DNA from 4 places in the Shewanella sp. SR43-4 genome. Region 3 is predicted to be linked to each of the others. Evidence: predicted binding sites of a transcription regulator. Region 3 holds the regulator's gene; each other region holds the start of a gene.

Region 1 (7,441 bases), on a different contig from region 3:
CTTGATGAAGGCACTCAAAGGTGCTGATGAAGCTTTAAAAGAGAAAATTCTGGGGAACATGTCCAAGCGTGCTGCAGAATTACTGCGTGATGACTTAGAAGCCATGGGGCCTATTCGTATCAGTGAAGTTGAAGTAGCACAAAAAGAAATTCTGTCTATTGCCCGTCGACTCAGTGACAGTGGTGAAATTATGCTAGGCGGCGGTGGCGGTGACGAGTTCTTATAATCTTACAATTAGGTATGTCTGAAAGATATACCTAATTTACTTGCCTAATTCGTTTGTTGTCAGTAAAGCTAATACATTGTACTCCTGTTATTATTTTGTTTTGAGCCAATGTTTTCAATAACACAAGTGACCAATTATGTCTGAATCAAAAGTGCCTAAAGATGTCACCAATGCCGATAATGAGCATGAGTTTAGCCATTGGCAATTACCTGATATTACCAAAGACAGCAGTCACGATCCTTCAAATTTATTTGGTCAATTTTCTGAAGCTCATCGGCCAAACCCCATTTCTGGCCCCGAGAAGTCTATGGCGCCGCCTACGATGGCACAAATCGAAGATATTCGCGCAGCGGCAGAGCAAGAGGGGTTTGAGCAAGGTCAACAAGAAGGTCATCAACAAGGGCTGGAACAAGGGCGTTTAGAAGGATTAGAGCAAGGTCATCAGCAAGGTTTTGCTCAAGGCGAACAACAAGGTTATGAGGCTGGTCAAACTAAAGTTAATCAGTTAGTTGAGCAACTTAATCACATTATGACTCAATTTGAGTTGCCATTATCAATCGTTGATAACGAAATTGAAGCAGAATTGCTCGCCATGACAATCAGCTTAGCAAAGTCGGTAATTGGTCACGAACTAAAAACGCATCCAGAGCATATATTATCAGCGTTACGCCAAGGTGTTGACGCCCTACCATTAAAAGAACAACTGGTTAAATTACGCTTAAATCAAGCCGATGCTGAAATCGTCAGCCAATGCTATAGTGCTGAACAATTACAAAAAAATAACTGGCAAATTGATATCGATCCTACTTTATCAAATGGCGACTGTATTATTGAAAGTGTCCGCTCCTCCGTTGATTTACGCGTCGAGCAACGTATCAATCAAGTATTTAGTGAATTGGATGCTCAGTCGAATCAGATAGCTAAAAATGTACAACAACAAAAGTCTACTCATCCACAATATCAAACAACATCAGTCGATAATTTGACAGAGTATCAACAAGCCTCTGAGTCTGCTGATGGCATTGAGGCCATCGACGATCAAGCCGCTTCAGATACTGCTCCCGACCAAGATAATCAGCTCGAGACTCGACAAACAGATGTTGTTCAGAAGACCAATGCGACTGAATCTATCGCTGAAAATGTTCTAGATGGCTCAGCTGCATCACTCAATGTTGAGCATGATAAAAATGCCACTGTCGATAACGATATAACGCTCAATACAAGTGCACCAGCGGTTAGTAGCGCAGGCGATGACGATCAGCAACAGAACAAAGGTCTATCTCAAGGAAATATCGATGACCACCCGTCAACATAAACTCCTCAATAAACTGTCGGTGCATCATAAACACGTGCTACCGCTTAGACCCGTCGCTAGCGGCCAGTTAGTTAGGGTTGTTGGTTTAACCTTAGAAGCGACAGGATGTCGTGCGCCTGTGGGCAGCTTATGTTCCATTGAAACCATGGTTGGTGAGTTAGTTGCTGAGGTGGTTGGCTTTGATGACAAACTGTTGTATTTAATGCCTATTGAAGAGCTGCGAGGTGTCTTGCCTGGCGCACGGGTTCAACCCTTGGGTGAGCAATCTGGATTAAATGTCGGATTAGCATTGTTAGGTAGAGTATTAGACGGTAGCGGCGTGCCGTTAGATGGTTTGGGGCCATTGAATACGGATCAATACGCAGCCCGTCATGGTCCTTACATTAATCCATTGTCTCGACGTGCCATTACCGAACCATTAGATGTCGGTGTTCGTGCCATTAATTCGATGTTAACCGTAGGTAAAGGTCAGCGAATGGGGCTGTTTGCTGGCTCTGGGGTAGGTAAAAGTGTGCTTCTAGGCATGATGACCCGAGGTTCTAAAGCCGACATTATTGTGGTGGGATTAGTCGGCGAGCGTGGCCGCGAAGTTAAAGAATTTATTGAAGAAATTTTAGGTAAAGAAGGTCGTGCCCGCTCGGTTGTAGTGGCTGCACCGGCAGATACTTCGCCATTAATGCGTTTACGTGCTTGTGAAACATCGACTCGTATAGCCGAATATTTTCGTGATTTAGGCTACGATGTTTTATTGTTAATGGACAGCTTGACACGTTATGCCCAAGCGCAACGTGAAGTGGCGCTTGCGGTAGGAGAACCGCCAGCAACCAAAGGCTATCCACCTTCTGTGTTTGCTAAGTTACCCCGTTTGGTTGAGCGCGCCGGTAATGGCGGCGCTGGACAAGGTTCTATTACGGCTTTTTATACTGTATTGACCGAAGGTGATGATCAACAAGATCCGATTGCAGATGCTTCTCGAGCGATTTTAGACGGCCATATTGTGCTATCTCGTCAGCTTGCCGATTCGGGTCATTATCCCGCGATTGATGTGGAAGCATCAATTAGCCGTGTTGCGCCGATGGTGATAAGTGGAGAACACTTAGAGGCGATGCGTAAAGTTAAACAGATGTATTCTTTGTATCAGCAAAATCGTGACCTGATTTCAATTGGCGCGTACTCACAAGGCAGTGATCCTCGGATTGATAATGCGATACGTTTACAACCAGCAATGAATGCTTTTTTACGTCAAGGGTTTAAAGAACCTGTCTCATTTGAAGAAAGCCGAGTGATGTTGACTCAAATTGCCGCTCAATGTCAGGGATAACCTAGATGACTCGCACAGACCCATTATTAACGGTATTGAAGCTAGCGACTGCTGCCGAGGAACAAGCGGCATTGCAGCTCAAGTCGGCTCAATTTGAAAAACAAAAACGCCAAGGGCAGCTCGATGCGCTAAACAATTACCGTTTAGATTACATGAAGCAGATGGAAGGGCACACGGGCACGACATTACGTGCTAATCAGTACCATCAGTTTCATCAGTTTATTCGTCAAGTTGATAGTGCTATTACCCAACAAGTGGCAGCGGTTAAAGATGCCGAAAAACAAGTGGGTTACCGTCAAGTTCACTGGCAAGAAAAACAACAAAAACGCAAAGCGGTAGAAATGTTACTCGCTCAGAAAGCCAAAAAGGCTATGGTCGTAGAAGCAAAACGTGAACAAAAAATGTCAGATGAGTTTGCTATGCAACAATATTACCGTCAAAAATCAATTAAGTCTTAACCTCCAAATCTATCACTCGTTTTACCGCAGTCCCTTTTGATTGGTTCGCATTCAAACTCTATTTATTCTCTAAACTTTATCAACTAATATTTATTGGCACTTAAATTGCTTAATATAAATTTAAGTTTACATTGGAATAGAAATCGTCAGCGAAGCGACAGTGGAAACCTCATGATGAGGTTTGTAATGACTCTATTGATATTACCTAATATCGACATATGATTCATCGAGGTAATTTGATAGCTGTTTGTTAGACGATAATGACCTAACTTTGTTTGATTGAGTGGAGCTGATTATGCAGCAGATGAGCAATATCTTACTTGGAAATAGCAGTAAATCTGCTGATCTTAGTACAAAAGGAAATATGCAAGGTGTTGAAAATACATCATTCTTGTCTGCTTTTAATCAAGCGAGTGAATCCGAACTTGCTTCGCGGCCTACCCCCAATAGTGCACCTGTATCGTTAGACGCTGAAGTGGATCAAGTCGATGCTGCCAATGACCTTGATTTATCTACTGAAGAAAATGCTGATGTTGAATTAATTTTTGCTCAGCTTAATATGGCTGATGCATTAAATAAACGTCATTCCTCTGGCGGAAATGAATTGCCGCATGTGGATACATTAGATATTGGTTTTGACGTGATATCTTTGATCGACCCTAACAGTAGTATTATTGATGATCTGAATAGCGATAGTCAGTCAGAGATGGGGGCGTTATTCACTGATGCTATTGATTTACCCGCTGACTCTCTTTTTACCAAAGAAGCTCTTTCTCAGCTTAGCCCTGAAGATATATCCAGCTTAATGGCATTTGCCAATTTATCTGAAAAGGATTTACAAGCACTAGACATTAAGGGCTTAAGCGAGTTAATTAGTGACTTTAATTTACAAGCGCCTGTTGTTGATGAATCCATTCTTGCGATGGTGTCTACAGATATGGACAGTAGTGACGATTCCCCAAAAAGTGTCCTTAGATCTGAAGAACAAAACCAAATTGATAAATCAATTGCCGCCAGTGTCACCGCTCCAGGCCAAGCCGGCTCTGCGGGTCTTAATTCTGCGGTTGTTAAATTAGACCGCACCGTTTTTTTGGAGGCTAGCGCCACTCTTGCATCTTCTTCAGCGATATCTGCCGACCCTAAGACGATTTTAGGTGATAGCACTGGTATTGATGCCAATATTCAATCAGATACTGATAATGCTAAAATGCTGGCGAAAGCTGATTTTTCTGTGGTCCTAGATTCCCTAGCGACCAAGCGTGCATCAGGAGAACTGTCAGCCAATATAAATTCGGCTAACTTGGGTTTAGACGCAGTGAATGATATCGGTGATACCGACACCAAGGCTTTACAAAATCAGAGTAGTTTTACTCCGATACATAAAAGTGATGTACCACAATTTCAGTTATCGTTGAAACCGCAAGGCGATCATGGTGCGCAAATGCAAGAGATGATCCAGCGCTTTTCTCCGGTCATGAAGCAGCAGTTAATTACTATGGTCAGTAATGGTATTCAGCAAGCTGAAATTCGTTTAGATCCGCCGGAACTTGGGCATTTAACCGTTAAAATTCAAATTCATGGTGATCAAACCCAAGTACAGTTTCATGTTGCTCAGTCGCAAACCCGTGATATTGTTGAGCAAGCTATGCCACGATTACGCGATATGCTTGCCCAAGAAGGATTACAACTAACAGACAGTCAGGTTTCTCAAGGCGATGGCGGGCGTGATCAGCACGGACAATCTGGTGATCATGCCGCTGGAGATACGCAATTGGATGAAATTTCAGCACAAGAGCCTAGCTTGATGACAAATCCATCAAGGAGTTTACATTCTGCTATAGATTATTATGCTTAAGCAGGTAACCTATAGCACTAATATATCTTTACAAGAATAACGAGTTATTCAGTTAAGTTATAATGTTAATCACAATGTTGATTAGGAACCATAATGCCTGAACAAGAATTAGAGTTAAACGACACCCCTAACGCCGGTAAAAAAAGCAAGAAACTATTCATCTTTGGTGGCATTGGTTTAGTATTAGTTTTGCTTATTGGCGGCGGATTGTGGTTTTTTATGGGCTCGGACGAGCCTGCCGCTACCGACGTCAGTGGTGATGCATCTGCCGATCCCGCTGCGCCGATAGTCAGTTCTGAAGCAGAGTATGTCGGTATGCCAAGACCTTTTTTATTTAATTTACCTGGCGCTGACCGTGCTCGTTTAGTTGAAATAAAAGTCCAATTAATGGTGCGTGGTGAAAGTAATAGTGTATTGACCCAAAAACATATTCCTTTAATTGAAGATGCGTTATTAACGACCTTTAGTGCTGCTGATGTGCAAAAGCTTAGTACCCAAGCCGGTAAAGACGAGCTGCGCCAGTTAGCCTTGCTCAATGTTCAGAATACGCTGCAACCAATAACAGGAACTAAAGTGGTAGAGAAAGTCCTGTTTACTGGTTTTGTCATGCAATAACTAAAAGCGTTAACTGCTAAGGCGATGATGTGAGTGATTTATTAAGCCAAGATGAGATTGATGCGCTATTACATGGTGTCGATGACGATGATGATGATGACATTGTAGAAGATAGTGCTGATGCACGATCGTATGATTTCTCATCTCAAGATCGTATTGTGCGCGGTCGTATGCCAACGCTTGAAATCGTCAATGAGCGATTTGCTCGGCATTTACGCATCAGTATGTTTAACATGATGCGTCGCGCTGCAGAAGTGTCAATTAATGGCGTACAAATGCTTAAGTTTGGTGAGTATGTACATACGCTATTTGTTCCAACAAGTTTAAATATGGTGCGTTTTAGTCCACTAAAAGGCACAGCGTTAATTACCATGGAAGCAAGACTAGTCTTTATTCTCGTCGACAACTTCTTTGGTGGTGATGGCCGTTTTCATGCCAAAATTGAAGGTCGTGAATTTACTCCAACAGAACGCCGAATAGTCCAGTTACTGCTTAAAATTATTTTTGAAGATTACAAAGAAGCATGGGCGCCGGTAATGGACGTGGAGTTTGAATACCTCGATTCTGAAGTGAACCCTGCCATGGCTAACATTGTCAGTCCAACAGAAGTGGTGGTGATTAACTCATTCCACATCGAAGTCGACGGTGGGGGGGGAGACTTCCACATCACTATGCCGTATTCAATGATTGAACCAATACGTGAATTACTCGATGCCGGTGTTCAAAGTGATAAACAAGATACCGATATGCGCTGGTCGCAAGCATTACGTGATGAGATCATGGACGTGCAAGTTGGTTTTGATGTCAATGTGGTTGAGCATGAAGTGACTTTACGTGATGTGATGGGATTTAAAGCGGGTGATATTATTCCGATTGATTTGCCTGAACATATTATGATGCGAATAGAGGGCTTACCAACTTACCGCTGTAAAATGGGTAAATCACGCGATAACTTAGCATTAAAAATCAGTGAGAAAATCCCGCGGCCAGAAACGGTTAAAACAGAGCTGCAATTAGTGACTCGCAAAGGCAAGTCGCGTGATATTTCAGACTTATAAGGTGAAGTAAATGAGTACAGAAGATACTGGCGATGACTGGGCTGCAGCAATGGCTGAACAGGCTTTAGAAGAAGCGGAACATGTCGAATTAGATGAGTTAGTCGACGAGTCCAAGCCTATTTCTAAAGAAGAAGCGGCAAAATTGGATGGTATCCTAGATATTCCTGTGACCATTTCTATGGAAGTTGGAAGAAGTTTTATTAGCATTCGAAATCTACTCCAGTTGAACCAAGGCTCTGTTGTTGAGCTTGATCGCGTCGCAGGTGAGCCTCTGGATGTTATGGTTAATGGCACCTTGATTGCCCATGGGGAAGTGGTGGTCGTTAATGACAAATTTGGTATTCGTTTAACTGATGTTATTAGCCAGACTGAACGTATTAAAAAGTTAAAATAACCATTTACACTAACGAAGCAGAGATCAGTATTCATTGAGTCTTTGCTTGGTGGGTTAACTATCACAAGGAATCACAGTGGCTAATATGATACCAATGCTCGGCATCATGAGTGAGGCATTAAGCGCCCCTGCAATGTCTAGCACTTTAGCTAGTAACACCTTAGTTCGGCCCGCCGAAACCTCTAATGTTGCAACCTTA
Region 2 (7,441 bases), on a different contig from region 3:
AATTGGAAGTGCTTCTTGTTTTTCGATGATGGTCCAATTTTAATTTCACCTAAGCACAAGCAAGCGTTGATGTTTAATCAGAATGGCCAATTTAAGTTAGGTGTTCGTGGTTAACCCCTAATGCAACCTCGAAGTGCAATACTCGGCAAATAAGCTATTAACGGTTAATCGCTGAGTTTTAGTATGTGATTTGGTTGCGGTATATATTGCCAGGCATAAAACCACTTTTTATTCTTTCTGTGGTTATTTTTGTGGCGTTTTTTTAGAGAGTTTATATGAAGTTATTAGCTTTAATGGGTATGAGTTTAGTGTTGATGCTGCCGTCATTCGCGCACGCTAAAGTGATTGGCGATATTGATGTGGTTGAGCAAATGACGGTTGCTGAGCAACCATTAATATTGAATGGCGCAGGAGTGCGCAGCAAGTTTTTTATTGACTTATATGTGGGCAGTTTGTATTTACCGACAAAAGTGCAAACCTTAGATGATGTATTGGCGCAGCCGATTGCGGTTATACAGTTAACCATTACCTCTGGAATGATTACCTCAGATAAAATGCGTGATGCAATTACTGACGGTTTTGATGCTGCTACCGACGGAGACACTCATTCTATCGCCAAAGATATTGAACATTTTACCCAGTTGTTTGCTGACGAGATTGTTGAAGGTGATCGATTCACTTTTGTGACTCAAAAAGGCAAGGGCGTCAGCAGCATTAAAAATGGCAAGGCTCAGGGGGATATTGCTGGTGAAGCATTTCGTCAGGCATTACTTAAGATTTGGTTAGGTGAACATCCTGCGCAACAAAGTTTACTTGGGGCCATGCTCGCTCAATAAATCTCCTGCTAGGAAGAAACGATAACAAGCGAGCACTGCGCTCAAGGTGGCACTTGGTTTGTTATCGCGTGTCATCGCTCGTATGGCTTGCTACCAAGATTTTAACGCTAGGCTGAAAAGTCATTCCCTAGCGTTGAAATGGTCGACGTTTTGCCTTTGTCATTGTAGGTCAAGCTTGAAGCGTTGCGGCTAGCTTGTAATGCTTGTGCGAATCTATTGAGGCTGGCGATATTGAGCTCAATTAAACTGGCATTTTGGCTATTGATGTCTTTGCACTCAGCGAGTATCGATTTTGCTTGAGCTACTTTTTGTGCCAGTTCAACATCTGTAGTGATCAGCGTGTGGTGTGGATGATTAGCCAGTTTTTCGTCAGTGGTTTTCATATTGAATAAACACTGGGTTTTATCTTTGGAAAGTGCCAATAATTGATCGGCGTCTTGCTTTTCTAACGCAGCTTTCTCTGCTGAAATCAGCTGTTTTAGTTGAACTAACGTCTGATTTTGCGTATCAAGCAAAGTATGCAGTTCTGTGAGTAATTGCTTGTTTTGCGGATCGATGGATTGTCCTGAGGATTGTACGTTTACTTGTGTCATAAGTTACTCTTGTTTTTTTAACTAACACTTCTCTATGATGCAAATGCGCACCTATTATTCTAGTGTTGTTAAAGCAAATTAAAGAGTAACGTTTAACGGTTACTCTTTGTCAAATGATAGACTGCCTAGCTCTGCTTCAAAACTAGCAATATTAGCCGCAAGTTTTTCTGGGTCGACTTTATATCGTCCTTCAGAGATAGCGAGTTTAATTTCAGCGACCTTTTTTTGGTCTACTTCAGGCAATGATGCCATTTTAGTTTGCGCGCCCTGAAGCTGTTGAGCTTGAGAGGTAATGCTAACCGAATCAGTTTTAACTGGAGTCGCTGTTTTTTGCGCCACAGCAGCAGTATCAGATTTGGTATTAGACTGCGTTTCACGTGCAGTGCGCAGTTGTGTATTAGTAGCAGTGTTATGCTTAATGTCAATTGCCATGGGAGGCTCCAGCGTAATTATCAGGTTTTCCAAACAGGCTATCGGCAGTCCAGGAAAAAACTTTAACTCTATTTTACATTCTTACTTCAACTTCGCCAATGCCAATTACAACTGCATCAAATTGTTTGCTCGTATTACTATTTTTTACTCTGATAACGTCATTGAGATTACCGTCCCGTAAAGCTTCACCAAGGGTTTTAATTTCAATATTAGCGGTTTTAGCATAAATAGAAATCGTGTCTCCTTTGCAAACAAAACACAGGTTATTACTTAAGACTGGTGAGTCTTTCGCAACCCGACGTTTTACTCTTGAACCAATTAATGAGTTGATATCTGAAAAAAATTGGCCTTTTAGACTATATTGATCAATATACATAATGTGTAAATGTTGTTGGTCAATAATTTGGTCTGGTGACAGTATCTGGTTTGCCGCGACAACGGGGTATTGAATTTCAACTCGAACTGAGAGATACATCTGCCATGGGTAGTCATAGTCTGGACTATTACAGCTCAGTTTTACCATATTATTGCGACTAATCGCTCGTTCACTGGCAAGCTCAGCCGTTATCGGTGGATAGCACCGCGGAGGATTGACACGACCTTCAAGGTTTTGTGGGGTGATTTCGACCTTAGCTTTTGAGTCTGCTTCGATTTTTTTTTCTATCGTCTCTTTAGCTAAGTCATAAATGGTCGATAGTGAGGGTGTTATTATCTCTTCGCTGGCAAATGCTGGCAAAAAAAATGTTATTGAACATAATAAACATAAAAAAAATACTTTCATAATGAAGATACTAGCTTGTTTTGCCAGAATACACCTATACTTTTAAAAACGGAAAATATGCGGGCTATCTCTGCATACACAATAAGCTAAAAAATATGTACCGATGACATAATAATTTCATTATGTCTCCGTCAAAAAAGTGTCAGCTCACAGTGTGTGAGTTAATTAATACAAATTAAAGCAAGTTGTATGCCCACTTTTTTAATTTAATGAATAGATAAGTATTCGCTGGGTTGTTGATGGTTTACACTCAAGGTTGGTAGGTCTTTAGCGATAAATGAGCTAGACGTAATCAGCTAACGTATTGTGTTGAACCTGGGTTTACTATAATTTTAATGAACAATTTTTATCCTTTTGGGTGACAGTTAACTACAAGGTCGTGTTATGTCGAGCATTTTAGATTCAGTCAATAAACGTACTCAGCTTGTCGGGCAAAACAGACTCGAGTTACTATTATTTAGGCTTAACGGCCGCCAACGGTTTGGGATTAACGTGTTCAAAGTGAAAGAGGTTTTACAATGCCCACCACTGACAACCTTACCGAAATTAAATCGTTATGTTAAAGGTGTTGCTCATATTCGTGGCGCAACGATTTCTGTTATCGATTTAAGTGCTGCAACGGGTGGTCGTCCACTGACATCAACTGAAAATTGCTTTATTATCATTTCCGAATACAACCGAAGCATTCAAGGCTTTTTAGTGAGTTCTGTTGAACGTATTATCAACATGAATTGGGAGGCAATTATGCCGCCTCCACAAGGTTCTGGTCGTTCTTCATATTTAACCGCAGTGACAGAGATAGAAGGCGAGTTGGTTGAGATTTTGGATGTTGAAAAAATTCTTGATGAAATTTCACCGGTTAAGACTTCGATCAGTCAAGAACTCAACGAAACTTTAACGATTGATAGAGAACAGCATTATCATATTATGGTTATTGATGATTCTGCAGTGGCACGTAAACAGATTATTCGTTCGTTAGAGTCTTTAAATCTGCAAATCGATACTGCCAAAGATGGTAGAGAAGCGTTAGAGATGTTGAAAAATATTGCCAAAGAAATGGATGATGTATCAGTGGAAATTCCGTTGATTATTTCTGATATTGAAATGCCTGAAATGGATGGCTACACTCTAACAGCAGAAATTCGTGATAATCCAAAGTTAAAGAATATAAAAGTCGTACTGCACACATCGTTAAGTGGTGTGTTTAACCAAGCGATGGTACAAAAAGTTGGGGCTAACGATTTTATTGCTAAGTTTAACCCCGATGAATTAGCCGCAGCGGTTAACAAACATTTGAGTTTATAATTGTTTAGAATTGAATAATATTGAACGTTCGGTCGGCTCATCGGCAAACATATTAGGAAGATAATGTGACAGATAAATCACTTGCTGAAGCAGAGTACAATCAATTTAGGCTGTTTTTAGAGCAGCATAGCGGTATTGTGTTAGGTGAGAACAAACAGTATTTAGTTCGTAGCCGCTTAGCGCCACTGATGGGAAAGCATAATTTGCCTTCTCTATCTGAGGTGGTTAAAAAGTCGATGAAACCGATAGAGCGTCAATTACGCGCTGAAGTGATAGATGCGATGACTACTAACGAAACCTTATGGTTTCGAGACCGTTATCCATTTGAGTTGCTGAGTAATTCTTTATTGCCTGAATACAGCAAGTTGGGCCGACCATTAAAAATATGGTCTGCTGCTTGCTCATCTGGGCAAGAACCTTACTCTTTAGCTATGACAGTGTTGGAATATCAACAGCGTAAACCTGGTGCTTTACCTGGCGGCGTGACAATTCAGGCAACAGATTTATCACCTTCTATGTTAGAGCGTTGTAAGAATGCTGAATATGATGGTTTAGCTCTGGCTCGTGGTTTGTCTGAAGAGCGTAAACGTCAGTTTTTTGATGCTTTACCGTCTGGCAATATGAAAGTGAAAGATAACGTAAAACGTTTAGTGAACTTCAGAGCACACAACCTACTTGAAAGTTATAGCTTATTAGGCAAGTTCGATATCATTTTTTGCCGTAATGTATTGATTTATTTTGCGCCAGAGGCAAAGGCTACCATTTTGCGGCAATTTGCTGCCGCACTTAATCCTAAAGGTATCTTATTCTTAGGTGCGTCAGAATCTCTTGCGGGGTTAACCGAAGAGTTTAATATGGTTCGCTGTAATCCAGGTATCTATTACCAGAAAAAAACCTAGCCAAAACAGTTAATTAGTTTCACCGCATGCCGACGCTCGTCGGCATGTTAGTTTTTTTATTTTATTCTCCCATTATAAAAATTGTTGGCATAACCTTTGCTTTATATCTATCAGTTAGCTGATGGAGGCAATTTTATGGCGATTAATTTCGATAATGCATTAGGTGTTCACCAATATTCTTTGGGCGTACGAGCTCAAAGAGCTGAAGTGATTTCAAGTAACATCGCCAATGCCAATACTCCTCATTATAAAGCTCGAGATGTTAATTTTGCTTCTGCTATGCAAGCAGCAAGCTCACATCAGAAGGGTTTGAGCATGAGTCAAACCACAGAAAAACATTTCGATTTAACAGCGTTAAGTCAACAACATGTCCAATATCGTGTTCCAAATCAAGCCGATACAGGTGACGGTAATACTGTTGATACGCAGAAAGAACAATCAGCATTTATGCAAAATGCGCTCGAATATCAAATGTCATTAGGCTTCCTTGAAGGTAAGTTTAATGGCATGCGTAAAGCTTTGCGGGGTGATTAATCATGAGTTTATTTAATATTTTCAATGTGTCTGGATCTGGTATGTCTGCGCAGTCAGTGCGTTTGAATACCACTGCCAGTAATATTGCCAATGCGGATTCTGTATCAAGCAGTGTTGATAAAACTTATCGAGCACGTCATCCCATTTTTGAGGCTGAAATGCTTAAAGCTAATAGCCAGCAAAATAGTTCGCCGGGTGTTAACGTCAAAGGCATTGTTGAAAGTGATAAACCATTAATAAAAGAATACTCGCCAGATCATCCAATGGCTGATGGTGATGGTTTTATTTATAAACCGAATGTCAATGTGATGGAAGAAATGGCCGATATGATTTCTGCATCACGCTCTTATCAAATGAACGTTCAGGTGGCTGATGCAACTAAGTCTATGTTGCAACAGACGTTAAGGATGGGTAAATAGTATGATTATTCAAGGAGGTAACAATGAGCCTCGTTAATTCTTACAGTCAGTCTTTACCGCAACAATCCAGTAGCACATCAAATACAAGTGCTACCACGAAAAGTTCTGTACAGACAAATACAACCAGCACTACTACTGGGAACCCTTTCCTTGACGGAATTCGATTACCTGAAGAAAGTGCGATCCCTGAATCAAAAGATCAGATGTTAAAGCAAGAAGATTTTTTTGCTTTACTCAGTCAACAGTTGTCTATGCAAGATCCTTTTAAACCGGTTGATAATGATCAAATGATTGCCCAAATGGCATCGTTTTCGACGGTTGATGGTATTTCAAATTTGAATGATGAGATCCTTAACCTCAATACGGTAATGAGTTCTAGCCAAGCGTTACAAGCATCAGGCTTAGTGGGTCGAAAAGTGCTTATCCCTTCTGATACCGGGGCAATTTCTACTGAAAGCCCTGAGATTAAAGGCGTGATCAGTACGCCATCTGCAATTGAAACGATTACGGTGAAAATTGAAGATGAGTCGGGGCAGCTGATCAAGAGTTTTAATGTTGATGGCAGTAAAGGCGGCAATGTTGATGTGACATGGGATGGCTTAGGTAAGGATGGCCAACCCGTTAAAGCGGGTAATTACTCGATAAAGGCCAGCGGTAAAGTTGATGGCACCGCAGAAGATTTAGCGGTATCAACTTATGCACATGTGACAAGTGTGTCATTGGGCACAGCGGCGACTGGGGCCATTTTGAATTTGCGTGGAGTAGGCGGAATTAAGTTATCTGACGTACTCGCAGTATCTGAAACATAGTAAGGCCTGTATTGAATTATTGGCTTTATTGATAAATGAATTAATTGTGAGAGGTGAACTATGTCATTTAACATTGCACTGAGTGGTATTGCTGCCGCGCAAAAAGACTTAAATACAACCGCGAATAATATCGCTAACGTGAATACTATTGGTTTCAAAGAGTCACGAGCTGAGTTTGCTGATGTGTACGCAAATTCTATTTTTTCGAACAGTAAAACTGCTGTCGGTGGTGGAGCAACCACCACTCAAGTGGCACAGCAATTTCATCAAGGTAGTTTGCAATTTACCAGTAATTCACTGGATATGGCGATCAGTGGCGGTGGTTTCTTTGTTACGTCGTCTGAGTTAGGGTCGCAAGATCAGTCATATACCCGTGCAGGGGCATTTAAAGTTGACTCGGCCAACTATATGGTCGATTCAGCGGGTAACTTTTTACAAGGTTTCCCTGTTGATGAAGATGGTAACTCGACTTCTGTGAGTTTAACCACAACTCAACCGATTAAGATCCCAGACACTGCGGGTAGCCCTGTGCAAACCGGAAATGTTGGTTTGCAAATGAACCTTAATGTGGGGGAAACCGCATTAGACCCAGCTAATTTTAATCCTGCTGATTCTGATACGTTTAATAATTCTACCTCGGTGACGATTTACGATTCATTAGGTGAATCGCACATTATGACCACTTATTTTATTAAACCGACCAATGGTTCATTTACAGGTGAAAGTAATTGGGTTGCCTTTTATGCAGTTGATGGCGACCCCGTTGATGTTGCGGCTGGCGCTGGTACTTATTCAACAGATACCAATGGTGATGGCACTGCTGATGCGACGGG
Region 3 (7,441 bases):
AAAGAAGCTAATAATTTCAGTGTCATGTTCAAGTAAGGCAAGTTGATCTTGAAGGACTTTACCTTGCTCGGCAATGTTGCGTACATCAACACTAATTGCCACTAGATCATTATTACCTTTGAGCTGAGCCAGTAATATGCCAATCAGTGGTAAAGGCAAATTATCAACACAATAATACCCTAGATCTTCTAATACTCTTAGAGCAACAGATTTTCCTGAGCCTGAACGTCCCGATACTATGACAAGTTTCATGCAGTAATAACCCGATAAAGTTCTGTTGAGTCGTGAGTTTTACGAAGCTGTTTCAATATTTGCTTATCGCTTAATTTTTGAGCCACGCTTGATAGCGTGCTTAAATGCTGTTGGCACTGATCTGCAGGTACTAACAAAGCAAATAAAATATCCACGGGCTGTTTATCGATTGCATCAAAGGCAATGGCTTCTTCACATTTAATAAATATTGCGATCGGATGTTCTATGGCCGTTAATCTACCATGAGGTATCGCAATGCCATTTCCTATACCTGTGCTACCCATTTTCTCTCTCGCTAATAGGCTTTCAAAAACCTCTTGCGAAGATAGGGGTGGGTACTGGGCAGCGACTAAATTGCTGATGAGTTCCAGTACTTTTTTCTTACTGCCCGGTGTGGCACAGGTAGTGCATTCCGGCTGCAGAATGGTACAAAGTTCCATCGTTAGTGTTTTGTATACTTCTCTTTGTGTTTAATTACCTGACGGTCGAGTTTATCGATCAGGGCGTCTATTGCAGCATACATATCAGTGCTTTCTGACATGGCAAAAATCTCTGCACCATTAAGGTTGATTTTAGCTTCTGCTTTTTGTTGTAATTTTTCTACATTGAGCACAACGTGTACATTATTGATCTGATCGAAGTGTCGTTCAAGCTTTGAAAATTTACCTTGAACGTATTCACGTAAAGATTCGGTAATGTCGATATTTCTACCTGTCATATTGATAAGCATAAAAATCCTCCGTTGCTTTGTAGGTTATAAACTCTTACGTTGGTTTGAGGGCGGAATGAGCATCGCTTCGCGATATTTTGCAATCGTACGACGCGCAACGTTGATCCCCTGATCTGCCAGCAGTTGGGCCATTTTGCTGTCACTTAATGGCTTTTGCTGGTTTTCTGCTGCAACCAGTTTTTTGATAAAAGCACGAATAGCGGTAGATGAGCATTCTCCGCCATCGTCGGTGCTGACATGGCTAGAGAAAAAGTACTTTAATTCAAATAGCCCACGTGGTGTGTGCATATATTTTTGAGTGGTAACCCGTGAAATAGTCGATTCATGCATTTCTACTGCTTCAGCAATATCATTGAGTACCATAGGTTTCATGGCTTCTTCACCATATTCAAAGAAACCTTGCTGAAATTGCACAATACAATTGGCGACTTTCAATAAGGTCTCATTGCGGCTTTCGATACTCTTGATGAACCATTTAGCTTCTTGTAAATGACCGCGAATAAATTGGCTATCGGCAGAGTTTTTACTGCTTCTAGCCATGGCTGCATATTGTTGATTAACGCCAATTTTAGGCATATTGTCTGGGTTTAACTCTACAACCCAACGGCCATTCTTCTTTAGTACGGTTACATCAGGAATAACATATTCGTCATCAATAGCGGTGACTAACAAGCCCGGGCGAGGGTTAAGTGACTGGATTAAGGTGATCGCGTCACGCAACTCGTTTTCTTTGAGCTTGGTTTTGCGCATCAATAATCTAAAATCGCGCCCAGCAATTAAATCTAAATAGTCTTTAATGAGCAGACGGGCATTGTCTATATGTGGGGTTGTGTCGGCATATTGGGCTAATTGAATGAATAAACATTCGCTTAAATCTCGTGCGGCAACACCAACGGGATCAAAGTGTTGAATACGTTTTAATACCGCTTCAACTTCATCTAGTTCGACACTTTCATCACCCATGGCTTCGAGAATATCTTCAGTGCTTTGGGTTAAGTAACCGCGTTCATCAATGGCATCAATGATCGCGGTAGCAATCGCTCGATCTGTGTCAGAAAATGGTGTGAGATTTTTTTGCCACTCTAAATGCTCATATAAGCCTTCAGTCGTTTCACCTTGGAATGGCATATCATCATCGCGCATGCTAGCGCTGCCTGAACCTGACATTGGTGAGGCGGTGTACACTTCATCCCATGTGGTATCCATAGCTAAATCGTCCATGGTTTCTTTGGTCATGGATTCTGCTGTGTCGACTGTTGAGGTGTCTTTTTCTATATTGACCACGCTGTTGTCACTAAAGTCGGTGTCCGATTGGTCGCGACTTTCTTTTACTGAGTCTTTTGCTTGAGAAAACTCATCTTCTATTTCAAGCAATGGGTTTGAGTCCAATGCTTGTTGGATTTCTTGCTGTAGCTCCAATGACGATAATTGCAGTAAGCGGATCGCTTGCTGCAATTGAGGGGTCATGGTTAAGTGTTGACCCATTTTGAGTTGGAGTGACGCTTTCATTTACCGCTTATCCCTAGATGATTTCCATAAAAATGACAATCTCGAAAACTGTAATCGATTGTCACATACATCAATGACATTTAACGCTATTTAGATATCGTTCAATGAAATGAGTTAGATAGACTAAAAGGCCAGTAAAGTAACTATAGCTTGAATTGTTCACCTAAGTACACAGCCCGAACTTGTTGATTACTCAATATCTCATCAGGTGTGCCTTCGGCAATTAAATTGCCCTGGCTGACAATATAAGCGCGCTCACAGACGTCTAAGGTTTCACGTACGTTATGATCGGTAATTAATACCCCTAAGCCGCGGTTTTTAAGCTGTTGAATGATTTTTTTTATGTCGATGACAGAAATAGGGTCAACCCCCGCAAAAGGCTCATCGAGCAAAATAAATTTAGGATTAGCGGCCAGCGCGCGCGCTATCTCTACTCGACGACGTTCCCCACCAGACAACGACATGCCTTGGCTGTCGCGAATATGAGTGATATGGAATTCTTCTAATAAATGCTCTACCTGCTCAATCCGTTGGTCGGTAGTGAGTTCTTTGCGAGTCTGCAATACGGCCATAATATTGTCGTATACGGTCAGTTTGCGAAAAATACTGGCTTCTTGCGGCAAGTAACCAATCCCTTTGCGAGCTCTAAGATGCATTGGGTCGGCGGTTAAGTCGTCATCATCAATTAAGATCCGACCTTTATCGCTTTGCACTAAGCCGACAACCATATAAAACGTGGTTGTTTTACCTGCACCATTGGGGCCTAAAAGACCAACAATTTGGCCTGTTTTAACGGTTAAACTCACATCTTTAACAACCTGACGAGTTTTATAGCTTTTAGCTAGATTTTCAGCCGTTAGGGTTATTTGGGTCATGGTTTGATCTGCTTTTTAACAGGAATTTCAGGGAGCTTTTGCTTTGGTGCAGTCTCGTCTTGGAAATTCTCAGGTTGAATAATAGTAATAACGCGATCTTTCCCTGTACCAGTACTTTCAGCAATCAGCTCTTGAGCGTTAATGTTGTACTTAATACGGTTACCGGTTACTTGGCTACCAGATTGATCCAGTTTGGCATTACCTGTCAATGTCAGTGTAGTGGTAGCAAGATCATAGCTTATTTCGTTGGCACTGGCGGTACCAATTTGACCGTCGTCTAACTCTTGTGAAAACGTTGCAGGGTTGCCTATAGCGATGAGTTTTTTACTGGTGCTGTTTTCGGGAGTAAACGCCCGTAACTCATCAGCATTAATGTTAATAGTGCCTTGAGTAACGGTAACAGGACCATTAAAAACAATTTGGTTATTTTTAATGTCAGCAGACTGGCTTACTGAGGCAATTTTCAACTCTTGTTGAAGATCACCTTGTTTCGCTATGGTAGGTAAACTCAGCAGGCAAAATATGCTGCCAAATAACATAACATTGGCGTGAGTGTTGAGGCGATTAATGTGGCTCATATGTTCCTTCTACCTGGCTGAGTAGCGATAATTTTTGCGAATTCAAGTCAGCATGTAGACCTAAACCTTGAATAATAAACCCTTTACCTTTGATGTACACCATCTCTTGTGAGGTGCCGATCATAGTGGTTAAATCCACCGAAACAGCTTGGGTACTGAGTGACTGCAGGGGTTCTTCTATATTAATGGCATCAATAATAACATTATTTTCTAATATGACTTGGCTGGTATTTTTATTCAATTGGCCTCTATCTGCGCTTAATTGCCATTGCGCTTGGCCGTTTTCAGGGTAAATGAGGTAAACAGGTTTAGTAAAGTGAGTAATGTCACTTGAGGCGTAATGCTCCATGTGTTCGGCACTGACTCGACTAGCAATTAAACCGAGTTTATTAAATTCTGTGGTGCGTAGGTTATCCGCTACAAAGTCTGGACGTTCAATACCACGAACTTTCACAGCATCCATTTCACTGCGTTTTATTTGCGCTTGCCAGTAGAGGAAAAAAGCAAGTCCAAAAAAAGCCACAATACCTAGAGTGATTCTATTCATATACTCATACCATGAGCACTGGCAAATTTATCTTGGCTTAAAAGCAGTAAATCAGTGAGTTCTCGTAACGCGCCATGGCCACCATTAAGAGAGGTGGTCATATGGCAATGTTGCTTAACAAATGGGTGCCCGTCACCGACACACACGGCAAGACCAACTGCTTTCATAACTGGGAGATCTACCATATCATCGCCAATATAAGCGACTTCGTCTGCGCTGACATTATACAGTGATAGGAGTTGTTCAAATGGCTCAAACTTGTTATCAATACCTTGATAAATATGTTTAATACCTAACGCGGTCATGCGAGTTTCGACAATCTTTGATTTGCGGCCAGTAATGACGGCAACGTGCATTCCGCTTGTCAGGATAGATCGAACACCATAACCATCGCGAGTATGAAACGCTTTGAGTTCTTCGCCAGCGTTACTGAGATAAATACGGCCATCTGAAAATACCCCATCGACATCACAGATTAACAGTTTGATTTTTTGAGCGCGTTGCCAAATATCATTGCTGATAGGGCCGTAAAATCCTTGGTGGCTGGTGGTTGATTCTGACATGATTAAATGACTCCCGCTTTAACCATATCGAGCATATTTAATGCCCCGATCGGTTGATGTTTTTCATTGACTACAATCAGTCCGTTAATACTTTTCTCATCCATAATTTGCAGTGCTTGTGCCGCTAGAATACCGCTAGGGCAGGTGACACAATTCTGGGTCATTACCTGAGCTATCGGAGTGGTGCGAAGGTTGACTTCGGCGTCGATAACTCGGCGCAAATCGCCATCAGTAAAAATACCAACCAGTGTTGTTTCGCTGTCGACAACAGCTGTCATACCAAGGCCTTTTTTGGATATTTCATACAGCGTTTCAGTAATACAAATATCATTATGCACTATGGGTAAATCATCGCCTTTATGCATAACATCATCGACTTTTAATAATAATTTTCGCCCCAGAGATCCACCAGGGTGTGACAAAGCAAAATCATCTCGAGTAAAGCCTTTGGCTTGCAATAAGGCAATGGCTAATGCATCACCCATTGCTAAAGTTGCTGTGGTACTCGAGGTTGGTGCCAACCCTAACGGGCATGCTTCTTCTTGTACTTCAATGCACAAATGGATTTTAGATAAACGCGCCATATTAGAGTCTGGTTTACCTGTTACTGCGATAACCGGTACGCCCATTCGCTGTATTACTGGCATTAATGTCAGTATTTCACTCGATTCACCTGAATTAGAAATGGCAAGCACAATATCGTTTTTAGCCAATGCGCCTAAATCACCATGACTTGCTTCACCTGGATGAACAAAAAATGCCGGTGTACCTGTGCTGGCAAAGGTCGCGGATATTTTATTACCAATATGCCCCGATTTCCCCATGCCCATAACAATCACTTTGCCTTTGCACTGCAAGATGAGTTCACATGCTTGACCAAACTCAACTGAGTCTACATATTGATATAAATTATCTAGGGCAGCCTTTTCAATATCAATGACTTTACGGCCCCACTGACGAAATTGAGTTTGATTTACCATACGGTTCTCTCTTTTAGCTGAATACTTTACCTTCATGCCCCAATCTAGTGAGACTGAAATACAATCACTTGGTACGCAATAAAGGTGATTAATAATAGTGTGCCATGCCAACGAGTCAGTTGTTGCTTAGCGCCACTTGATAATACTAAAACGGCTAATGCTGCACTGGTGCCTAATACCATGTAGAAGTCTCTGCCGCTGGCCGATGTATCGATTTCCCCGGGGGAAATTAACCCTGGCAATGCCAACACAGCAAGAATATTAAATAAGTTCGATCCAACGATATTACCAATGACAAGATCGTGTTCTTTTTTTAACACGCCAGCAATGCAGGCTGCTAATTCTGGTAGGCTTGTCCCTACTGCAATAATGGTTAAACCGATGACAAGATCGGACAAACCATAAAACTTTGCAATACCCACGGCACCATCAACCATCCAACCAGCTGATAGCGGGAGTAATATAATACCGACTGTAAGCCAAATGATAGCATGAAAGGTTGGTACATCTTTAGGGATCTCAGAGTCCATTTCAGTATCTAAGCTGTCGGTGGTTTTATCATGAGTTGCTTGCCAAATAAAATATCCCATTAACCCTAAAAGGGTTACAAGCAGCATGATACCTTCTACTCGTGTTAATACATTATCATGCAAGGTAAAGCCTGCAAATACAGTAGCTGCGAGCATAATAGGTATTTCACGTTTTAAGGTTTGTGAGCCTACGCTAATCGCACCCAGTAATGCGGTTAATCCTAAAATTAAGGTAATGTTAGCTATGTTAGAACCTAGGACGTTACCAATCGCGGTGTCACGCATGCCATCCATTGAGGCTGTGGCAGCAACAAACATTTCAGGAGCAGAACTCCCCATCGCAACAATAGTGAGTCCAATTAACATGGGAGGTAAGCCTAAATTACGCGCAAATGCGGCAGCGCCATAAACAAATCTATCCGCACTCCAGACTAAAACTGCAAGGCCGACGACTAACATTAGGATATTAACTAGCATGTGATTCCGATAGTGGTAATTAATTGACGAGCATTTTCGCTGGATTTGTATCAAATTGAAAGCATTGCCCAGTAATTGTACTGACAATCATATGTGCTTATATGGATATAGTTGTCGCTTAATCGACAATTACAGTACAATTTGCGCTTAAACTTAATGCAAGGAAGGCTGTTATCTCCTCAACGCCAATGTCTGATATGAGTAAATCGAATAATAAACCTTTGGTCGAAGTTAACCATTTGGCCTTTAGTCATGGTTCGCGCGTTATCTATGAAGATATTTCTTTGTCGATCCCCAAAGGTAAAGTAACAGCAATCATGGGGCCTAGTGGTATTGGTAAAACGACCCTATTAAAATTAATTGGTGGGCAGCTAATTCCCGATAGCGGGCAAGTATTGTT
Region 4 (7,441 bases), on a different contig from region 3:
AATATGCTTGGTTTCGGTGTGGCATATTTAAATGATATTTCAGAAGTGCGCACTTTGCCTTATTTAGCCGTACGTTGGCAGATAAGCGATAAGTGGGTACTTGCTAACCCGTTCCAAGCTGGTTTTAGTGGCCCGGCAGGATTAGAGTTAAGTTATCAATATAATCGTGACTGGGATTTTGGCGTGGGCAGCTCCATGCGAACAGAGCGTTTTTTAATTGCTGATGATGATAAAACCATTGAAGTTGAAGAATGGGTAGGCTTTGCTCGCGCAGGTTGGCAAGCAACGACTAACGTTAGTCTTAATGCTTATGCTGGTTACTATTTTGGCGGTGAAATGCAGTTAAGTTATCCCGATGTCACTGAAGACATGGAAAACCAAGCCGCATTCGGTTTAGTGTTTAAACTGAACTTTTAACGATTAGTGGTAAACCATACAATAAAAAATGCCGCTGATATCAGCGGCATTTCTTGTAAAAGCTAATTTAGCAACTGAGCATTTATCTAATAAAATCGTCTTAACTACTAATGTAAATCGGCCCTAGAAGTAAGTCACTTCTTTTACCCGCTTAGGGCGATTTTGTTGCTCGTATAACTGCCATACTTGTTTAAAATCAAGTGCTAACTCAGTGACATAAAACTCACCGGCTGGGTAGGTTTTTACCACTTTAGCCCCGCGAATAATGCCACTCACGCTAGACTTAACGTTGTCGTCAGTTAATAACCACTCACTCACGTCGCTGTTTGCGGTAATCTTTTGGCCATACACTTGCTCTGCTAACTCGCGATATGCAGCAATTTTTGATGCTTGCATCGCCATTAAAATACGATGCGATGGTTCTTTGCTTGGCTGAGTCGCTAAGGGTGCATAGCCAATTGCGGTTAGGGTAGGGAACGAGGCTGGAGCTTCGGTTTCCCACTGGACATATTTATCCTTGCTTACACAGCCAGTTAACAGTACCAACACAATTAACATTAACGACTTCATAGCTTATCTCCTAATACAGTATAACGACTGTCGCCCATATTTTCGTGGCGATACAGTAAACCATTACGCGATTCAATCATTTCAGAAGGTTGTAAATAACCCGATAAGCTCGACGCCGCCACAAATGATTGCACCGCCGAAACCACTCTATTATTGGTCACATTCACTATTCGGCCGTTAAAGACGATTCCTTCAGGTGTTAAGGTCATGGTTGATACCAAAACGTGCGCTACCGGTAAATCGGAACGCAACAGCTCCCAGTTTCGGCTCAACATAAATTCACCTTGCTCTGTTGCACGTAAATTAGTTGCGACGTTTAAATCAACCAAATTAAACTCATGGGCATGGAATGCAGCAAGCAATCCTTGCTGTAATTGAAGGCCTAACTCATTGGATGTATTTAAATTGCTGGCCATTACCGGCGTAGAAATGAGCAGTGGTTCATCAGGGCGAAGGGCATCATTTTGCAATACTAATTCGTTGACTAACTTTTCTGCCCACACATTGACCTGGCCCTTAGGCGATATTCCAACAGCTTGTATATCATAAGCTAACTTGTGCTGATAAACCTGATCTTCATCGACCACTTTGACAAATTTACCGTTATTACTAAAGGCAAGATTATTGGCAGCATTAGGCGTTTGGGTGCATGCAACTAACGTCAATGACGCCAGTATGACCGTGGGGACAACAAGCCTATTAATCATAATAATTCCTCTTACAAAAATGCCGCAAATCTTGGTATAAATGAGTCATTTTATCGCCTTATTTATCGGTAACTAAGGTCAATTTTTTACTCTTTAATATTCGTTCCTTTATATCGGCAAATGCGTTAGAAGCTTTACTATAATTACCCTACATCTAAAAAAAACTATTAAAGCGGTTATAGGCACAATTTTTGCTTTGTAAAATATAGAGTAAGCTTAATTCATTTTATTAGGCCAAATAGACGTTTTTTTGACATTAGGACATCGTATGCTGATCCGACACAGCCCTACTAACCGAGCTAATCCCTTTAGTCATCTTGCTGTCATAGCCATATTATGTGCAAGTGGCTTGCTAGTGACAATGTCTGCATTTGCTGAACAAATTGAAGTGACTGGCAAAGCCAAAATTGTTAATGGCGATATTGATAAAGCTCGCGAAGACGCTATCAGCCAAGCATTAAATTATGCCAGTTTAAAAGCGGGAGTTAACTTTTCTAGCGAACAACAAATTAATCAAGGACGGCTTACTCAAGATACTTTTCAAATGCAGCGTATGGGCTCGGCCAATAATGTTGAATTAATGAGTGAAATGATCAGCGAGCATACTATTACTGTCATTTTACAGCTTGAGCTTAGCGAACAAGAGTCCGATGCCCAATGTAAAAGCCAATCACTCAAAGCTGCGATTATGCTGCCTCAAGCTTATTTACAAGAACGCGAACAATTACGCTATGGTCAATTAGCCCACTTTGAAGAGCGCATTACCGAACAATTAGGCAAAGCGATTAACGCGCAATCGCGATACAGTTTTGCCAGGCTACATGCAGATGAGAAAATTGATAATACCAATCAATTGGTCAATTTTAGAGGTAACCGCATACCCAGTTGGTTAGGTGAACTTACCGACAGCCAATATTTGCTGCAGCCCGAAATTATTGATATTTCAACTGAACCAGTACAAAGCAGTTATTTGGGCTTTGTAGAAGATGATCCACTGAGGCAATTTATCCTTAAATTAACTCTTTATCATGGCATTAGCGGTGAAGTTGTCTGGTCGGAATCATTTGCGACATCAGCCCCTTGGGAATTTGAACGACAAGAAATAGTGTCACCAGCGAATCAACGCTTTTGGCGATCATCTTATGGCCAGGCGATCAGTGATATTTTACAACAAAGCGTTATGTCGTTAGATAAGCAACTCAATTGCCGACCATTACTAGGCCAAATTGTGGCAAGAGATGGTGATCGCATTATCATCAATTTAGGCCGTAAAAATGGAGTTAAAATGGGTGATAAGTTCCAAATCGTCCTACAGAAAAACATCCCCGACAGATTCAACTCTATGCGCGCTATCGCGACTAAAAGTCGGGCGAATGTGGTTATCGAACAAGTGACCGAAGACAGTTCAACGGCAATCTTTGACGGTATCGACAGTGCTTATAATATTCAAGTGAATGACATTGCGATTAAGAACTAGTTGGTTGTTAATTAAGCAATTAAATTTAAAAGGTTTAATTCGATTATAAACTCAGTATAATCACTGGGTCTCTCTATAGCTCAACAGGATAGAGCAGCCGCCTCCTAAGCGGCCGATCGGGGTTCGAGTCCCTGTGGGGAGACCATAACACATCTTTTTATCTTAAAAATCAAACATTTAATAAAATCGCCAAAAGTTGTGCCGCCTATGTGCCGCCTCTGAAAACCCCTTTTTTGGAATTTTTTTTAAGCATTCTTCAAAACTCCGCTTTTCGATAGTTTGAACCCAATCATGGACTCAAAGCCTATTTTTCGTTAAATTCCATTTAAGTCAAATAGCATGATGCGGTGAACATTAAATGGAAGTTTCAAAGATTAATTTACTGGCTAACAAAGAGTCATTAATCGATAACATTATCGATTTAATGCCCGAATCGTTGATAGGAAATATCGATAAAGACAACTTGCCAAAAGAACTAGACATTTATGTAGAGCAAATTTTTCGATTTGTCCTCAGTGTAAAAAGTTACTATACAGTCATATCAGATACGGATTCAGATGAAGTTATAGTCAAAGCACTTGCCAAAACTCCCCATGGATTATCAATATTTGATGAATTGCATGAGTCTCGCTGTCAAGCTTGGGGTATGGCGATAAAACTATTTATAAGTATCATCGATAGCGAAAGTCCACTTAAGAGCAAAGTTAAAGAGATAGAAGCAACTCAATCGTTCGGCGAAGCATTAAGAGTTTGTTCACCTAAGTCTGAAGCATTTGTAACAACACAAATTAAAACTTTGATTGCTAGATTTACAGGCAAAACTTCAACTGAACACAGGCATGAATTGTTCAGATTGTTTAAGGGTATGTTGGTCTGTCAATTGAGTGGGCTAAATGAGCAAGCGGATATTTTTGCCGATATGTTAATAAAAGCATTTATTCTCAATCAACAATCACACGCCATACTAATGAGAGAGCTGATTATCAAGAATATTGCTGTTCTTGAGCAGAATAAACTAGCTGGTAAGAAAGGCGGAAAAAAAACTCAGCAAGGTTCTTTGGCAACATCGAAGGAAGCTATCGCACTTTTTCTATCTACTAACGAATACACCTCTTACACTAAAGCTGCTGAAGCGCTTTACCCTCAAATTGTAGAAATTGGCAAAAAACATGACTTCATTTTCAATAGTGTAGTTAATGGACATCGAACTGTGATTAATTGGTTTAGATCAACTGAGCGATTTAAAAAACATAAAGTCTAAAGGTGTGAAAATACAGTCAAGCAGCTTAATGTATTTTTAAGCAGCTTGATTGTACATACACTCTAATCCAATCATTTTATTCTCACTCCTGAAATATATACATTATTAGGAGTTAACATGAATAACCTATTACTTACCCCTGCTCAGGTTGCTGAGTTTTTGGGTGTCACCAGTGGCACTCTTTCTGTGTGGCGTTGTACAGGCCGCTATCCTCTAAATTTTATCAAAGTTGGTCGTCGTGTGATGTACCGCCAAAGCGATGTTGAAAACTTCGTTAACGGGAGGGTATATGAACACACTGTATAGCTTTTTAGCGGGAATGATTATTTGCTCGTTATTAAATATAAATAGCACTCTTAAAAGATCTGTTAATGAGCTTAAAGAACTTCGTGAACCTAACAAGCACATTATTCTGTTATGGCAACATGAAGCCTGTGAATCGAGCCTGTACCCGTTAACGGAACATGTACTCGTTAACGAGTCCAGTGATGACAATTCTGACAGTATACAAGTGAACCCGTTACATAACGTAACGGCTTCAGATAGTGAAGGAGGCAAGTAATGGCCGCCTTTACTAATGAACAAGTCACATTCATTGAGTGGTTATCGCAAGATAACCACATCGAGGTTTGTATTGAGATATGTCCCGACCTAGGCAAGATGATCGGTTATGACTCATATACAGGTCATTTTCAAAAACGAACATTACTTAAGTTAAAGGCTAATGGCTTTTTAAGCGAAAGTACCTGTTATATAGCAGGCTTAAGATGGCAATGTTGCTCGTTAAATCAACGTGGGCATGAATGGCTAAAGCAACATGGAGGGCAATCTAATGACTAGAGTTGAAATGGATAATGCTCGCTTTGTGGCTAAAAGACTTCATGGCATTCCTCAAATCTATAAGACTGTACTAAAGCAGCGTTATGATCGCTTTTCACACCATAGTGAAGCTAATTTAGATTTGTTACAAACAACGAAAGCTATTTCAAAAATACTGGGTCACAGCAGTATTCGAATGACTAGCGTTAATATTAAATCTCCCAATTTTAAGCAAAAGTCTAAACACCACGCTCGCCAATGCGCCAATATGGTTATTAGGCATTACTCTAATGGTTTAAAACATACCTATTTTGCAATTTCGCGCTATATAAATTGCAATCAAATTAAGCCGCGCCCATTAACGGATACTATTTTAAATCACCTCGAAAATGACTGTTTGAGTGATGAAGAATATTCAAAAGTCATTGGGGTGATTAAGCGTGCTTGTGATCCGCTATGGTGGAAGCCAAAACTTAGACGGCTCCATAACAGGCAAGTTGAAACTATTTCGCGGCTCCTAAACCAAATTAATCGTCATCGTAGTATTTATGCCAGTGACATTACCGTTGAGAGCATTAAGAGCCAATGGCTCAGCAGTCGTGAACAGCTTGAGAATACCTTAGCCACTAATGAGCTTGATTACAGTGTAAGCCTTGCTGAATTATCAGACCTTAATGTGTCTAATCCTAAAATCCGTAAAGCTGAATTGATGGTTCGCATTCGTGGTTTTGAAGATTACGCCATAAAGCATGGCTACTCAGCTGTATTTTTGACGATGACAACACCGTCTAAATATCACCGTTGCTTTGCCAAATCGGGTGTTGAAAACCCTAAGTGGCACGGCGAAACACCTTTAGATGGTCAAGATTATCTAAACCGCACATTCCAAAGAATTAGAGCATCACTTAATCGTGACAAAATTACTCCATTTGGTTTTAGAGTGGCAGAACCACACCATGACGGCACACCCCATTGGCATTTGTTGTTATTTGTTCAGACCGAGCAGCTGGAAGCGTTAGTGAAAACATTCCAAGAATATTGTCTGCAAGAAGATGGTGACGAACAAGGCGCAAAAGAGCGCCGTTTTAAGGTTGAATATATCGATCCGAATAAAGGTTCTGCAACGGGATATATTGCTAAGTATGTAGCCAAAGGAATTGATGGTGAAGGGATTGAATATGACCTTTATGGAACTGAATCAGTAACCGCAGCTATACGTATTCGTGTTTGGGCTTCATGTTGGGGTATTCGTCAATTTCAGCAAATTGGTGGAGTAGGGGTAACACCTTGGCGTGAATTAAGACGGTTAAGTAAAATAACTGATGAAAGCCTAGAGTGGGTAGAAGAGATTAGGCAAGCGGCAGATGACTCCGATTGGCGTCGTTATACTGAACTCATGGGGGGCGTTTTTTGTAAGCGTGATGATCAGCTAATTAGACCACTGTACGAACATAAAAAACAAAAGCCTTTAAATCATACTTCTGATGATAATTGCCGCAATGCCTATGAAGACTCTAGGAGTTCTGTCGCTCAATCTGCGTTGAGTTCAATCGACGTGCCTATACCGAGTTCGGGAAATGCTAAGTGTCATGAGGGATTGAGTAATAATGAAGTTTCTGGAAATCCAGAAAAATTCCAAGATGCCAATGCGGAAATTAATGCGGGAATAGATTCTGATAGAAGCGAGGTATTACCTAAGCAATCCTGTAATTCAGTTCATGATAATGTTGAATCTAGTATCTATAAACTTAATCGATATGGTGACGAACTCATCGTGCAGTTAAAAGGCATTGTGGCTTTAGGCTTTGAGATCGTCACTAGAGTACATGAGTGGACGTTAAGCTATTCACAGGCTAATGGTAAAATTGAGTCCAATCGCTCTAACTTGGAGTTCTGTCAATAAGTGTACGTAATCCGAAATTAATAGTTAAATGAGGTCGTAATAAAAATGTTCAACTAAGATAGTAAAAGGAGTATTGTTAGTACGTTATAGAGTATTCAACATATGCTTAAGGAAGAGTCATGGATCCATTTTCACAATTGTTTGCAGCCTACCTGCACACGGTAAGTAATACTATTGCTGAAGTGTATGTTGACTCAATGAACACCACGGTTACCTCGCAAAGCTTAGTATACAACGATACTAATATCAGATTTCAGCATCAGCTATGGAAGATAAAACCCAATAGT

Evidence for each region. Region 3 encodes sigma-54, which starts transcription at its own class of promoters, with help from an activator protein. Its sites were predicted from a motif close to GTTGGCACGNNNNTNGNNT; they were not measured.
Region 1: H5123_RS11195 (flagellar hook-length control protein FliK) is a predicted target of sigma-54. The motif match lies at 3,413-3,431, and genes of this name have one in related genera.
Region 2: flgB (flagellar basal body rod protein FlgB) is a predicted target of sigma-54. The motif match lies at 4,930-4,948, and genes of this name have one in related genera.
Region 4: H5123_RS10955 (flagellar assembly protein FlgT) is a predicted target of sigma-54. The motif match lies at 1,873-1,891, and genes of this name have one in related genera.

What each region holds. Positions count from the first base shown of each region.
Region 1 is NZ_JACJEB010000008.1:137,759-145,199, forward strand. It holds gene fliG (flagellar motor switch protein FliG) at 1-226, shown strand, start outside; gene fliH (flagellar assembly protein FliH) at 363-1,541, shown strand; gene fliI (flagellar protein export ATPase FliI) at 1,522-2,862, shown strand; gene fliJ (flagellar export protein FliJ) at 2,868-3,320, shown strand; gene H5123_RS11195 (flagellar hook-length control protein FliK) at 3,616-5,175, shown strand; gene fliL (flagellar basal body-associated protein FliL) at 5,266-5,790, shown strand; gene fliM (flagellar motor switch protein FliM) at 5,820-6,848, shown strand; gene fliN (flagellar motor switch protein FliN) at 6,859-7,242, shown strand; gene fliO (flagellar biosynthetic protein FliO) at 7,328-7,441, shown strand, end outside.
Region 2 is NZ_JACJEB010000008.1:110,012-117,452, forward strand. It holds gene H5123_RS11035 (DUF2947 domain-containing protein) at 1-114, shown strand, start outside; gene H5123_RS11040 (chalcone isomerase family protein) at 276-836, shown strand; gene H5123_RS11045 (flagella synthesis protein FlgN) at 944-1,429, opposite strand; gene flgM (flagellar biosynthesis anti-sigma factor FlgM) at 1,529-1,861, opposite strand; gene flgA (flagellar basal body P-ring formation chaperone FlgA) at 1,935-2,642, opposite strand; gene H5123_RS11060 (chemotaxis protein CheV) at 3,027-3,947, shown strand; gene H5123_RS11065 (protein-glutamate O-methyltransferase CheR) at 4,013-4,846, shown strand; gene flgB (flagellar basal body rod protein FlgB) at 4,982-5,380, shown strand; gene flgC (flagellar basal body rod protein FlgC) at 5,383-5,799, shown strand; gene flgD (flagellar hook assembly protein FlgD) at 5,823-6,608, shown strand; gene flgE (flagellar hook protein FlgE) at 6,669-7,441, shown strand, end outside.
Region 3 is NZ_JACJEB010000001.1:204,334-211,774, reverse strand. It holds gene rapZ (RNase adapter RapZ) at 1-252, opposite strand, end outside; gene ptsN (PTS IIA-like nitrogen regulatory protein PtsN) at 249-692, opposite strand; gene hpf (ribosome hibernation promoting factor) at 695-982, opposite strand; gene H5123_RS00990 (RNA polymerase factor sigma-54) at 1,007-2,491, opposite strand; gene lptB (LPS export ABC transporter ATP-binding protein) at 2,635-3,366, opposite strand; gene lptA (lipopolysaccharide transport periplasmic protein LptA) at 3,363-3,944, opposite strand; gene lptC (LPS export ABC transporter periplasmic protein LptC) at 3,931-4,491, opposite strand; gene kdsC (3-deoxy-manno-octulosonate-8-phosphatase KdsC) at 4,488-5,054, opposite strand; gene H5123_RS00965 (KpsF/GutQ family sugar-phosphate isomerase) at 5,057-6,034, opposite strand; gene H5123_RS00960 (calcium/sodium antiporter) at 6,079-7,041, opposite strand; gene H5123_RS00955 (ATP-binding cassette domain-containing protein) at 7,230-7,441, shown strand, end outside.
Region 4 is NZ_JACJEB010000008.1:94,116-101,556, forward strand. It holds gene H5123_RS10940 (DUF6268 family outer membrane beta-barrel protein) at 1-417, shown strand, start outside; gene H5123_RS10945 (LPP20 family lipoprotein) at 541-987, opposite strand; gene H5123_RS10950 (FlgO family outer membrane protein) at 984-1,694, opposite strand; gene H5123_RS10955 (flagellar assembly protein FlgT) at 1,963-3,171, shown strand; tRNA gene H5123_RS10960 (tRNA-Arg) at 3,241-3,316, shown strand; gene H5123_RS10965 (hypothetical protein) at 3,530-4,432, shown strand; gene H5123_RS10970 (helix-turn-helix domain-containing protein) at 4,550-4,738, shown strand; gene H5123_RS10975 (hypothetical protein) at 4,722-4,994, shown strand; gene H5123_RS10980 (hypothetical protein) at 4,994-5,272, shown strand; gene H5123_RS10985 (replication endonuclease) at 5,265-7,154, shown strand; gene H5123_RS10990 (hypothetical protein) at 7,274-7,441, shown strand, end outside.